2 linked regions of the Polyangium mundeleinium genome follow. The protein of the gene in region 1 binds, or shares a complex with, the protein of each later gene. Links are inferred from orthologs where the notes say so. Each region holds a gene or a part of one and is shown in the gene's direction. Other genes may lie near its edges. The genes, in order: secA and secY.

The links.
Region 2: the proteins of secA (region 1) and secY are in contact, whole or in part, in a crystal structure (PDB 3DIN), measured with the Thermotoga maritima proteins. The link is inferred for Polyangium mundeleinium from one-to-one orthologs. Residues at the interface, in WP_004082002.1 of Thermotoga maritima: Glu261, Ala262, Arg263, Lys300, Ala301, Arg302, Thr303, Ile304, Ile305, Leu323, Tyr324, Asp325, Pro326, Val329, Ser330, Tyr333, Ile336, Lys340, Phe345, Val349, Glu363, Phe364, Tyr374, Ser375, Gly376, Gly377, Glu393, Ile395, Thr482, Ser483; in WP_004081795.1 of Thermotoga maritima: Glu108, Gly109, Glu110, Glu111, Ala236, Glu237, Arg238, Arg239, Ile240, Thr241, Ile242, Gln243, Tyr244, Ala245, Arg246, Arg247, Val248, Thr249, Gly250, Arg251, Arg252, Val253, Tyr254, Gly256, Ala257, Ser258, Thr259, Tyr260, Leu261, Pro262.

What each region holds. Positions count from the first base shown.
Region 1 is NZ_JAQNDO010000001.1:11,677,682-11,684,031, forward strand. Bases 1,007-4,585 are described here. They hold secA (preprotein translocase subunit SecA), read left to right. Parts: upstream 1,007-1,346; coding sequence 1,347-4,385; downstream 4,386-4,585. Other genes in these bases: POL67_RS46040 (hypothetical protein), read left to right, coding at 4,382-4,585. Outside these bases: POL67_RS46025 (hypothetical protein), read left to right, coding at 1-847; more of POL67_RS46040, read left to right, coding at 4,586-6,350. UniProt on the Escherichia coli protein: Required for protein export, interacts with the SecYEG preprotein conducting channel.
Region 2 is NZ_JAQNDO010000001.1:12,942,392-12,948,127, reverse strand. Bases 2,772-5,736 are described here. They hold secY (preprotein translocase subunit SecY), read left to right. Parts: upstream 2,772-3,572; coding sequence 3,573-4,901; downstream 4,902-5,736. Other genes in these bases: infA (translation initiation factor IF-1), read left to right, coding at 5,553-5,736; POL67_RS51250 (adenylate kinase), read left to right, coding at 4,918-5,556; rplO (50S ribosomal protein L15), read left to right, coding at 3,054-3,527; rpmD (50S ribosomal protein L30), read left to right, coding at 2,830-3,039; rpsE (30S ribosomal protein S5), read left to right, coding at 2,772-2,833. In the rest of the region: rplN (50S ribosomal protein L14), read left to right, coding at 1-129; rplX (50S ribosomal protein L24), read left to right, coding at 129-443; POL67_RS54595 (type Z 30S ribosomal protein S14), read left to right, coding at 447-737; rpsH (30S ribosomal protein S8), read left to right, coding at 742-1,134; rplF (50S ribosomal protein L6), read left to right, coding at 1,134-1,733; rplR (50S ribosomal protein L18), read left to right, coding at 1,782-2,141; more of rpsE, read left to right, coding at 2,228-2,771. UniProt on the Escherichia coli protein: The central subunit of the protein translocation channel SecYEG. Consists of two halves formed by TMs 1-5 and 6-10.

The sequences.
Region 1 (6,350 bases):
GGTGGCGGACGAAGGCGTCGACCTGGTGCCCGCGGGGGCGCTGGTGGTCGCCGGCGGGTCGACGGGCATCGTCGATTTCGACGGGAACTTCGTCGTGTTCAACGTGCCGGTGAGCACGAGCGTGGACGTGAGGGCCTATGCCGCAGGCCTGCAAATCAGCCCGAAGACGGTGGCCGTCGAGGCGGGCAAGGAGACGGGCAACGTCGAGCTGCACATCACGAGCGCGGCGACGGCGGAAATCTCGGGGAAGCTCTCGATCGTGAACAGCAACGGCTTCAGCACGACGAGCGTGGTGCTCGCGCTGGAGGACACGTTCGTCGAGGATGTGGCCCGCGGCGAGGTGCCGAAGGGGCTGCGCGCGGGTGGCGTGACGGGTGACTTCCTGTTCAAGGGCGTGCCCGACGGGAAGTACGTCGTGCTCGCGGCCTTCGAGAACGACGGGCTCGTCCGGGACCCGGACACGTCCATCGGCGGGACGCAGATCGTCCACATCGAGGTCGCCGGCCAGAACATCACGCTCGCGGAAAGCTTCAAGGTGACGGGCTCGCTCGCCACCGAGTCGCCCGGCAAGGACGGGCTCGAAGAGGTGACGGGCACGCCGACGTTCGTCTGGGCCGACGACTCGAGCGAGGACAGGTACGAGGTGCGCGTGTTCGACGCGTTCGGCGTGAAGGTATGGGAAGACCTGGCGGTGCCGAGCGTGAGCGGCTCGAAGACGGTCAGCGTCGCGTACGGCGGCGAAGCGCTGATCCCGGGCATGATCTACCAGTTCCGCGCGACGTCGATCAAAGACGACACGCCGATCGCCCAGACCGAAGACCTGCGCGGCGTGTTCATCGCCCGCTGACGCCTTTCCACGCCTCTGCGTGGCGCCCTGAACCTGAAAATCCCGCCGTTCGCCGGAAGAATGCGCAGTTCGGCCACATGCTGCTAGAGTGCCGGTCCCCGCGCACGAGTGGCGGAACTGGCATACGCACCGGGTTTAGGTTCCGGCGCCGCAAGGATTGAGGGTTCGACTCCCTCCTCGTGCACCACCCAGGGGGGCTCCGGTCGACCCTGAAGCGATTTTTCGCGATACGGAAAATCGCCGGGCCTTCCGCGGCCCCCCACCCCTTCGCACGCTCCCCTCCGCTTCGCTCCGTTGCGGGAAGCGCCTCGAACCGGTACGTGTTCAGGCCCCATCTTGGGGGGGCGTGTTCAGGCCCTACCCCGCGGGACCCCCTCCCGCGAGGGATTTGCGCCCGCTTGCCGTAGGGACTACGTTCGGCAGGCTCCGCGCCACCCCCACGCACCGCACGATCCGACCGGGACGACGAGCCCCGGAGCCAAGGCGAAAGCGAAAGACGATGCTCACCTGGGCGATGAAGAAGATCTTCGGCACCTCGCACGACCGTGCCGTCCGCCGCATGCGACCGAAGGTCGAGGCCATCGGGGCCCTCGAGAAGGACCTGAAAAAGCTCTCGGACGCCGAGCTCCAGGCCAAGACGGCCGAGTTCAAGACCAAGCTCGACAACGGCGCGAAGCTCGACGACATCCTCATCCCAGCCTTCGCCGTCTGCCGCGAAGCCTCCCGGCGCGTGCTGCGCATGCGGCACTACGACGTGCAGCTCATCGGCGGCATGGTGCTCCACCAGGGCTCGATTGCCGAGATGCGCACCGGCGAAGGCAAGACGCTCGTCGCCACCCTGCCCTGCTACCTCAACGCGCTCGAAGGCAAAGGCGTCCACGTCATCACCGTGAACGACTACCTCGCCAAGCGCGACGCCGAGTGGATGGGTAAGCTCTACAGCGCCCTCGGCCTGAGCACGGGCGTCGTCGTCAACCAGCAGAACGACGCCGACAAGCGGAACGCCTACCGCTGCGACATCACCTACGGCCAGAACAACGAGTTCGGCTTCGACTACCTCCGCGACAACATGAAGTTCTCGGCGCTCGACTACCACCAGCGCCCGCTGAACTACGCGATCGTCGACGAGGTCGACTCGATCCTCATCGACGAGGCCCGCACGCCGCTCATCATCAGCGGCCAGGGCGAACGGTCGAGCGACAAGTACCGCGTCATCAACGACATCATCCCGCGCCTCCGCAACGAGGAGCACTACAACGTCGACGAGAAGGGCCACTCCGTCACCCTCACTGACGATGGCGTGGAGCTCGCCGAGAAGCTGCTCGAAGCGATCGGGGTCCTGAAGAGCAAGAACCTCTACGACCCGGTCAACCTGGAGACGCTGCACATCCTGAACCAGTGCCTGCGCGCGCACTCGCTCTACAAGCGCGACGTCAACTACCTGGTCAAGGACGGCAAGGTCCTCATCGTCGACGAGTTCACCGGCCGCGTGCTCGCAGGCCGCAGGTGGTCGGACGGCCTGCACCAGGCCGTCGAAGCCAAGGAGAACGTGCGGATCCAGGAGGAGAGCCGCACGATGGCGACGATCACGTTCCAGAACCTCTTCCGCATCTACAAGAAGCTCTCCGGCATGACGGGTACGGCGGACACCGAGGCCTCGGAGTTCCACAGCACGTACAAGCTCGACGTCATCATCATCCCGACGAACAAGAACATCATCCGCAAGGACGAAGAGGACGTCGTCTACAAGACCGAGCGCGAGAAGTTCACCGCCGTCGTCAAAGAGATCATCGAGAAGAACGAGAAGGGCCAGCCGATCCTGGTCGGCACGACGAGCGTCGAGAAGAGCGCCGCGATCGCGAAGATCCTCTCGAAGAAGGGGATCAAGCACAGCGTGCTGAACGCGAAGCAGCACGAGAACGAGGCGTACGTCGTCGCGCAGGCGGGTCGCAAAGGCGCGATCACGGTCAGCACGAACATGGCCGGCCGCGGCACCGACATCCTCCTCGGCGGCAACCCCGAGATGCTCGCGAAGCTGCGCTTCAAGGAGCAGAACCGCCTGCCCGAGGCCGAGCCCGAGGCCTTCGAGGAGCTCACCGATCAGATCCGCAAGGAGTGCGAGGCCGAAGGCGCCGAGGTGCGCGAGGCCGGCGGGCTCTTCATCATCGGCACGGAGCGACATGAGTCGCGGCGCATCGACAACCAGCTCCGCGGCCGCGCCGGCCGCCAGGGCGACCCCGGTTTGTCGCGCTTCTACCTGTCGCTCGAGGACGACCTCATGCGGATCTTCGCGGGCGACCGCGTGAAGAACCTCATGGAGAAGATGGGCATGCCCGACGACGAGCCCATCGAGCACCCCTGGGTCACGAAGAGCGTCGAGAACGCGCAGAAGAAGGTCGAAGAGCGCAACTTCGACATCCGCAAGAACCTGCTCGAGTACGACGACGTGATGAATGCGCAGCGCAAGACGATCTACGACATCCGTCAGCAGCTGCTCGTCGGGCGCTACTCGCCCGACATCGTCGACGAGGAGGGCAAGGCGACGGGCGAGAAGCGCGCGATCAAGCCGCTCAAGCGGCTCGTCGAGGACGTGGTGCCCGACGTCGGCTACCTGCTCGGCATGTTCGCGGCCGACCCGATCTCGCCGCGCGACAAGGACGGCAACCCGCGCACGCTGACGCGCAAGGACTTCGAGAAGGTCGAGAAGTTCGTCGAGGCCGACAATCTGCAGAAGGAGCTCTACACGCGCTACGGCGTGAAGATCGACTTCGAGGGTCGCGAGGACGCGGGCGTCGAGATCTACGACGAGTGCGTCGACATCGTCCCGCGCGCGCTCACCGAGCAACGCGAGCGCTTCCTCGACCTGATGGACCGCATCATCGGCGCGATGGTCGAGGAGAACTGCCCGCCCCGCAAGCCGCCGGAGGACTGGGACTGGGGCGGGATCTTCCAGGGCTTCCGCGAGCACTTCGGGATCGAGCTGCCCGACGACATCGCCGAGCACGCCGAGCAGCAGGCCCTCGCCGAGGACCTCTTCAACCGCGGCGAGAAGGCCTTCGAGGCCCGCGAGAAGGAGATCGGGACGGAGCTGCTCCTGCGGATCTTCCGGCACGTGTACCTGGAAGAGCTCGACAAGTCCTGGGTCGATCACCTGACCGACATGGACCATCTGCGCGACGGCATCGGCCTGCGCGGCTACGGCCAGAAGGACCCGAAGCAGGAGTACAAGAAGGAAGGCTACAACCTCTTCGTGACCATGGTCGCGCGCGTGCAGTCGAACGTGATGACCAAGGTCTTCGCGATGAAGGTGCGTCGCGAGGAGGAGGAGCAGGCGATCGAGGAGCGAGACCTCGCACGCCACCAGGAGCAGCTCGACCACGCCGTGGCCCACCACGAGGAGGAGCTGCCGCCCGGCGCCTCCGAAGAGCCGCCCCCGCAAGAGCCGATCGTCGCGGCCGAGCAGGAGTGCCCCTGCGGTAGCGGGAAGCCCTTCATGCAGTGCCACGGCTCCGAGCTGGAGGACGAAGCGTCGGTATGAGCACCGCTGCGTCACAAAGGCCGGTCCACCCGTCGATGGTGCTCGGGGCCTACCTCGAGCGCCTCGTCCGCGCGCGTCGCGTCGCCGTGCTCGGTGACGCGACCCTGGAGCTCGCCGAGAAGCTCGTCGAGCGCGGCGCGAGGCTCGTCCACGCCTACGATCCCGATGCAGCGCGCGCGGCCGAGGCCTTCGCGCGCACCGCGCAGGATCGCGACCGGCACGTGATGCACGCAGTGCTCGCAGGGGACCTCGGCGTGCGCGACGGGGCCTTCGACGTGGTCGTTCTGCCGGACCTGTCGATCTTCGCCGACCCGTCCGACGTGCTCCGCAGAGCACGAAAGCTCGTCGGCACGGCCGGCATCGCCGTGATCGCCTCGCCCAACCCAGACGCGTCACGACGGCTGCTCGCGCTCCCCGCGCCCCGCGGCAAGGACACGTCGCCGCCCGGGTATTACGCGCTCTACGACCTCGTCTCGCTCCAGTTCCCCGTCGTGCGCATGCTCGGGCAAGCGCCGTTCGTCGGGTACACGGTGGCGGACTTCGCCGCCGGTCCGGATCTCGAGGTCAGCGTCGACACGTCGTTGCTCAAGGCGACCGAGGAGCCCGAGCACTTCATCGCGATCGCCAGCGAACGCAAGGTCTCCGTCGACGCGTTCGTGGTCGTGGAGCTCTCGCTGTCCGAGGTGCGCGACGCGATCGGGACGGCGGGCGGGAAGGCCGCAGATACCGGCCGCGTGAAGGAGCTTGAAGCCGCGCTCGCCGCGCACGACGAGCGAAGGCGCACGGACGAAAAGTCCGCCGAGGAGCGCGCGGCTGCCGCCTTGGCGACCGCGGCGCGCGTGGTCGAGCTCGAAGCAAAGCTCGAACGGCTGCGCGACGTGGACACACGCGCGGGCGACACGCACGTGCGCGCCGAGCGGCTGACGCACCAGATCCGCGACCTCGACGAGGAGCTGCGCCGCCAGCGCGACCGCGCGACCAAGCTCGCGAAGCAGCTCGACGACGAGAAGAAGTCCCGCACGAAGGCCGAGGTGGAGCTCGGGCTCGCCCGCGGCCGGCCGGAGATCCCGGGCGCGAAGGAGCGCATCGATCAGCTCACGGCCGAGCTCTCCGCGACACGCTCGCGGGCCCTGGAGCTCGAAGGCGAGCTCAGCGCGGCAGGCGTGGGCCTCGAGGAACTCTCGAACGATCGGGCCGGGCTGCGCGCTCGCGTCGCCGAACTCGAGCTCCGGCTCGCCGCTCAGGAAGCCGCCGCGCGGGAGCCGGATCCCGGCCTGCTCTCGCGCGTCACCCAGCTCGAAGCCGCGCTCGAACGGTCGGAGGCCACGCGGCAAGCTTCCGTGCGCCGCGCCGACGAGCTCGCCGAGACGCTCGCGGCCACGACGGCCGAGCGGCTTCACCTGGCCGAGAAGACGCAGACGCTCGAAAAGCAAACGGCCTCGCTCCTCGCCGAGCGCGCCGCGAGCGAGTCGCTCGCGCCGGAGATCGACGCGCTCGAAGCGCAGCTCCGGGCGCGCGGCCTTCGCATCACGGTGCTCGAAGCAGAGCTGCGCGAAGGCCTGCGGGTGGGCAAGGAGCTCGTCGAGGAGCTCGAAACGCTCCGCGGCGCCGCCGTGGCCCCTGCGGGCGAGGCCGCTCCTCCGGCGGCCACACCGCAGAACGGTGCGCCCGTGCCCCCGTCGCCGCTCGTCGGTCATGCATCAGCAGTCGAAGCGGCTCCTGTGGAGACCGCCGACGCAACGCCCGTCGACGACGCCGAGACGATGAAGACGCAGCTCGACACGCTCGCCGCCCGCGCGGCCCGCTCCGAGGCCGATCTCAAGGCTGCGGAGTGGCGGATCGCGCAGCTCGAGCTCGCCCTCGCGTCCGCCGAGCGCGGAGAGGGAGAACCGGCGGCCGTCGCGGTCGAGCTGGAGCAAGCCCTGCTCGCGGCCCACCAGGAGCTCGCGACGCTGCGCCGAGCGG
Region 2 (5,736 bases), 1.3 Mb from region 1 along the record:
ACCAACAGCGCGGTGCTCATCAACAAGGAGAAGGAGCCGATCGGGACCCGTATCTTCGGGCCGGTGGCTCGCGAGCTCCGCGCAAAGAAGTTCATGAAGATCATCTCGCTCGCGCCGGAGGTGCTCTGATGCGACGGCTCCGAGTCGGTGACCTCGTGCAGGTCATCAGCGGCAAGGACAAGGGCAAGCAGGGTCGCGTGACGAAGGTCCTCGCGGACGACGACAAGGTCGTCGTCGAGGGGATCAACGTGGTGACGCGTCACCAGCGCCCGACGCCGCGCAACCAGCAAGGCGGCAAGATCACGAAGGAGGCGCCGCTTTATGCCTCCAAAGTGATGCCGGTGGATCCGACGACGGGCAAGCCCACGCGGGTGAAGTCTACGGTCGTCGATGGCAAGAAGCAGCGCACCGCGAAGAGCGGCGCCGTGATCGCGGCAGGCTGAGCCATGGCGGACAAGAAGGAAGAAAAGGGCAAGGGCAAGGGCGAAAAGCCCAAGGACGCCAACTTCTCACGGAGCTTGGGATCCCGTTCAGGCATTGAGGAACGTTCGATGGCCCGTGCAAAAGAATTCGCCAAGCTGAACCGGCCGCCCAAGTTCGCCGTGCGGCACCGGAACCGTTGCAAGGTGTGCGGCCGTTCGCGGGCTTACTACCGCGATTTCGAGCTCTGCCGCATCTGTCTTCGTACGTTCGCGCTCCGAGGCGAGCTGCCGGGCGTGATCAAGGCGAGCTGGTGATGCCATGATGACCGATCCTGTCGCCGACATGCTGACCCGGATCCGGAACGCCGCCCTCGCGCGGCACGATCGGACCGAGGTTCCTGCAAGCAAAATGAAGCAGGCCGTTGCCGAGATCCTCAAGTCCGAGGGGTACATCGCGGACGTGCGGCCGAGCGATGGCAACCCTGCGAAGCTCACGATCGTGCTGAAGTACGGGCGTGATCGCTCGAGCGCGCTCGACGGAATCCGTCGGGTAAGCCGTCCGGGGCGACGCGTGTACGTCAAGCACGACCGCATCCCCCGCGTGCTCTCCGGGCTCGGGATCTCGATCCTGAGCACCTCGCACGGCCTGATGAGCGACCGCGACGCCCGCAAAAACAAGCTCGGAGGCGAGCTCATCTGCGAGGTGTGGTGATGCAGACGGCTACGACGCAAAATGGCGAGGCCTCCAAGACCTCGCGCGTCGGCAAGCGACCGGTGGACGTCCCCAAGGGCGTCACCGTGTCGATGCAGGGGCGCAAGGTCGAGATCAAGGGCGCCAAGGGCCAGCTCGCTCGCGAGCTGCCTTCGACGGTCGACGTGAAGGTCGAGGGCGCGAAGCTGCACGTAACCTCGACGGCCCCCGGGCGTGATGGCTCGCGGCTGCAGGGGCTCGTGCGGGCGCTGCTCGCCAGCATGGTGAAGGGCGCGGCCGACGGCTACGAGCGTGTGCTCGAGCTGAAGGGCACCGGTTACCGTGTCGACCTGAAGGGCACGACGCTCACGTTCGCGCTCGGGTATTCGCACCCGGTCGTGTTCAACGTGCCGAAGGGCCTCACGGCGACGATCCCGGCGGATTCGAAGGGCACGGTCCTCGTTCTGACGGGCGCCGACAAGGAGCTCATCGGGCAGACGGCTGCGACGATCCGCGGCTTCCGCCCGCCGGAGCCCTACGGTGGCAAAGGCGTTCGTTATCGTGGCGAGCGCGTTCGCGAGAAGGCCGGCAAGGCTGGCGGTAAGGGCGGCAAGAAGTAACCGAGCGGGGCGACCTCGTGTCGCCCCTACAGGTACGGGGTTACGACCATGGCTATGAAGATCGTCGGACGGGAGCGCCGCAAGCTCCGTATTCGCAAGAAGGTGAACGGCTCGCCCGCTCGCCCGCGCCTCACCGTCTTCCGCAGCGCGAAGCACATCTACGCGCAGGTGATCGACGACACGACGGGTCAGACCGTCGCGCACGCGTCGACGCTGTCGAAGGACCTGAAGGGCACGCTCGACAACGACAACAAGGTCGACGCGGCCAAGAAGGTCGGGGCGCTCATCGCCAAGATCTGCAAGTCGAAGAAGATCGACCGTGTCGTGTTCGATCGGAACGGCTACCTCTATCACGGGCGCGTGAGCGCCCTCGCTCAAGCCGCGCGGGAGGCGGGGCTCGAGTTCTAGCCCCGAAGGCGCCGGGCCCGCGAGGGCCTCGGGCAAAACGTCTCGGGCGATAGCGAAGACTTCACGGACGACGAAGAAGGCACGGTATGGCGTTCGATCAGGTCGACGAAGAAAAGCTCAAGGAGCGGGTGATCCACATCAACCGCGTCGCCAAGGTCGTGAAGGGCGGGCGGCGCTTCAGCTTCTCGGCGCTCGTTGTTGTGGGCGACGAGTCGGGACATGTGGGCGTCGGCCTGGGCAAGGCCAACGAGGTTCCGGAGGCGATCCGGAAGGGCAACGACCAGGCCCGCAAGAACATCTTCCGCATCCCGCTCGACGGGGCGACGATCCCGCACGACGCGTTCGGGCATGTCGGCGCGGGCAAGGTGCTGTTGAAGCCGGCGAGCCCTGGAACGGGCGTCATCGCGGGCGGCGCGGTGCGCGCGGTCGTCGAGTCCGCGGGCATCCACGACGTTCTCTCGAAGTCGCTCGGCACGAGCAACCCGCACAACGTCGTTCACGCGACGGTGGCGGCGCTCAAGGCGCTGAAGAGCGTGGAGCAGGTCGCGGGCCGGCGCTCGATGCAGGCGGACGACGTGGGTTGGCAGCGCAAGGGTGGCAGCGCGACGGGCGGCGCGACGAACCGTCGTCGCGCGAGCCAGATGCCCCCGGCACGCAACCCGCGTGAGGGGGGTGAAGGAGGTACGCCGTGAAGAGCCATCTCCGCGTGCGGCAGACGGGCAGCTTGACGAACCAAACGGAGCACACGCGCAAGGTTTTGCGGGGCCTCGGCCTCCGCAAGCCGGGCAATGAGGTGCTCGTGGAAAACACGCCCTCGTTCCGTGGCATGGTCAAGAAGGTGCTCCACCTCGTTTCGGTCGAGGAAGTCGACGGCAACGGCGCGCAGGCGTCGAAGTAAGAAGGCGTAGCAGCATGGACATCCTCTCGAAGCTTCAGGCCCCGGAAGGCGCCAACAAGAAGGAGACCCGCGTCGGCCGCGGCGTGGGCTCCGGCCTCGGCAAGACCGCTGGCCGTGGCCAGAAGGGCCAGAAAGCCCGGTCGACGGGCAACATCGGCAAGAAGCACTTCCAGGGCGGCCAGACCCCGATTCAGCGTCGCCTCCCGAAGCGTGGCTTCCGGAACCCGCTCGCGGCGATCGTCGCGAACGTGAACGTCGGCGACCTCGAGATCTTCGAGGCCGGCGCGGACGTGAACCAGGAAGCGCTGGAGGGCAAGCGCCTACTCCAGGGTCGTTACGACCTCATCAAGGTGCTCGGCGACGGCGAGCTCACGAAGAAGCTCACCGTGACGGCGCACCGGTTCTCGAAGAGCGCCATTGCCAAGATCGAGGCGGCGGGCGGCAAGGCGATCGTGCTTGCGCCCGGCAAGGCTTCGGCGCAAGCCTAACGTCCTTTCGGCTCGAGCCCCCCCAAGGCAGCACACCGACGTACCATGGCCACACTCGCGGGAATTGCGAACTTCCACAAGGTCCCGGAGCTCCGGCGCAGGGTGATCTTCACCCTCGTGATGCTGGCCGTGTACCGCATCGGGGTCTTCGTCACGGTCCCCGGCGTCGACCGCGCCGCCATGTCGAAGTACATGGCGAAGCAGTCAGGCGGGCTGCTGAATTTCTTCAACATGTTCTCCGGTGGCGCGCTGGAGAACTTCTCCCTCTTTGCGCTCGGGATCATGCCGTACATCTCGGCATCGATCATCATCCAGTTGATGGGCATGGTCTACAAGCCCATCGACGAGCTGCGCAAAGAGGGAGAGCAGGGGCGCCGCAAGATCGACCAGTACACGCGCTACGGCACGGTCGCGCTGTCGCTCTTCCAGGCGTACGGCAGCGCCAAGCTCGTCGAGGGCTGGTCGGCCTCGGACTCGGGCGCGGGCATCGTCACGCACCCGGGTCTCGGCTTTCAGCTCATGACGATGATCACGCTGACCACGGGAACGGCGTTCCTCATGTGGATCGGCGAGCAGATCACGGAGCGCGGGATCGGCAACGGCATCTCGCTTCTGATCTTCGCGGGCATCGTGACGGGCGTGCCGGGCTGGGTGGGGAGTTATCTCGCGACGAACGCGGGCAACATCCAGCCGCTCACGATCTCGGCGGTGGGTGCGTTCGTCGTGGCGGCGATCGCGGTGATCGCGTTCTTCGAGAACGGGCGCCGGCAGATCCCGATCGTGTACTCGCGTCGGCAGGTGGGGCGGCGCGTGTACGGCGCGCAGAACGCGCACCTGCCGCTCAAGGTGAACACGGCGGGCACGATCCCGCCGATCTTCGCCTCCTCGCTGCTCATGTTCCCCGCGACGCTGGCGAACATGAACGTGCCGGGCGCGGACAAGCTTCAATCGATCATCAGCGGCGGCGGCTGGGTGTTCAACACCGGCTACGCGCTCTTGATCGTGTTCTTCTGCTACTTCTACACGAGCGTCACGTTTCAACCGGTCGACGTGGCGGAGAACCTCAAGAAGCAGCAGGCGAACATCCCCGGGATCCGCCCTGGCAAGCAGACGGCGGACTACATCCAAGGCGTGATGAACCGCATCACGTTTGGCGGGGCGATGTACGTCGCTGCTGTGTGTGTCTTGCCGTCGGTGGTCGGTGACCTCCTACGCGTGCAGATCACGTTTGGCGGGACGTCCTTGATGATTGTTGTGGGTGTTGCGCTGGATACGGTCAACCAGATCGAGGCGCAGCTCATCACGCGCAGCTACGAAGGGCTCACCGGCCCTGGGGCGAGCCGCATTCGTGCGCGGCGCCTCCCCGAGGGATGAGAAGGGGGATCTTCGGATGATCGCGATCTTGGTTGGTCCGCCCGGTTCGGGCAAAGGCACGCAGGCGAAGGTGCTCTGCGGCAAGTTTGGGATCCCGCAGATCTCGACGGGGGACATGCTTCGCGCGGCCAAGGCGGCCGGCACGCTCGATCCTCGTTACCGCGCGATCATGGACGCCGGTGGCCTCGTTCCGGATGAGGCGATGATCGAGCTCATCGACAAGCGCATCGACGACGCGGACTGCAAGAAGGGTTTCTTGCTGGACGGTTTTCCACGGACGGTGCCCCAGGCCGAGGCGCTCGAGCGTCTGCTTGCGGGTCGGAGCCTCACGATCGATGCTGTTTTGCAGCTGGATGTGGCGCGATCTCTCCTGGAGGAGCGCTTGATCCACCGTCGGACCGACAAAAGGTCTGGACAGATCTACCATCTCGTTTATAATCCGCCGCCCCCGGATGCCGAGCTAGAGCATCGGGCGGACGATCGGCAGGAGGCCGTCGGAAAGCGTCTCGATGCGTACGAGGCGATGACGGCGGCGCTCTTGCCCTACTACGAAGCAAAAGGTCTCCTCCGGCGTGTCGACGGTGTCGGCAAACCTGAGGAGGTCACGGCAAGGGTGCTCGGGGCCCTTGGCCGAGCGCAGTCGGAAGAGTCATGAGGCGATCGAACCAAAGCTCGAAACCCGCGAAAGAACCGAAGGGCGACAAGCTCGAGTTCGATGGTGTCGTTCAGGAGGCTCTTCCGAACGCGATGTTTCGAGTGAAGGCCGACAATGGTCTCGGGGTGCTCGCGACCATCAGCGGCCGGATGCGTCAGTACTACATCAAGATTTTGCCCG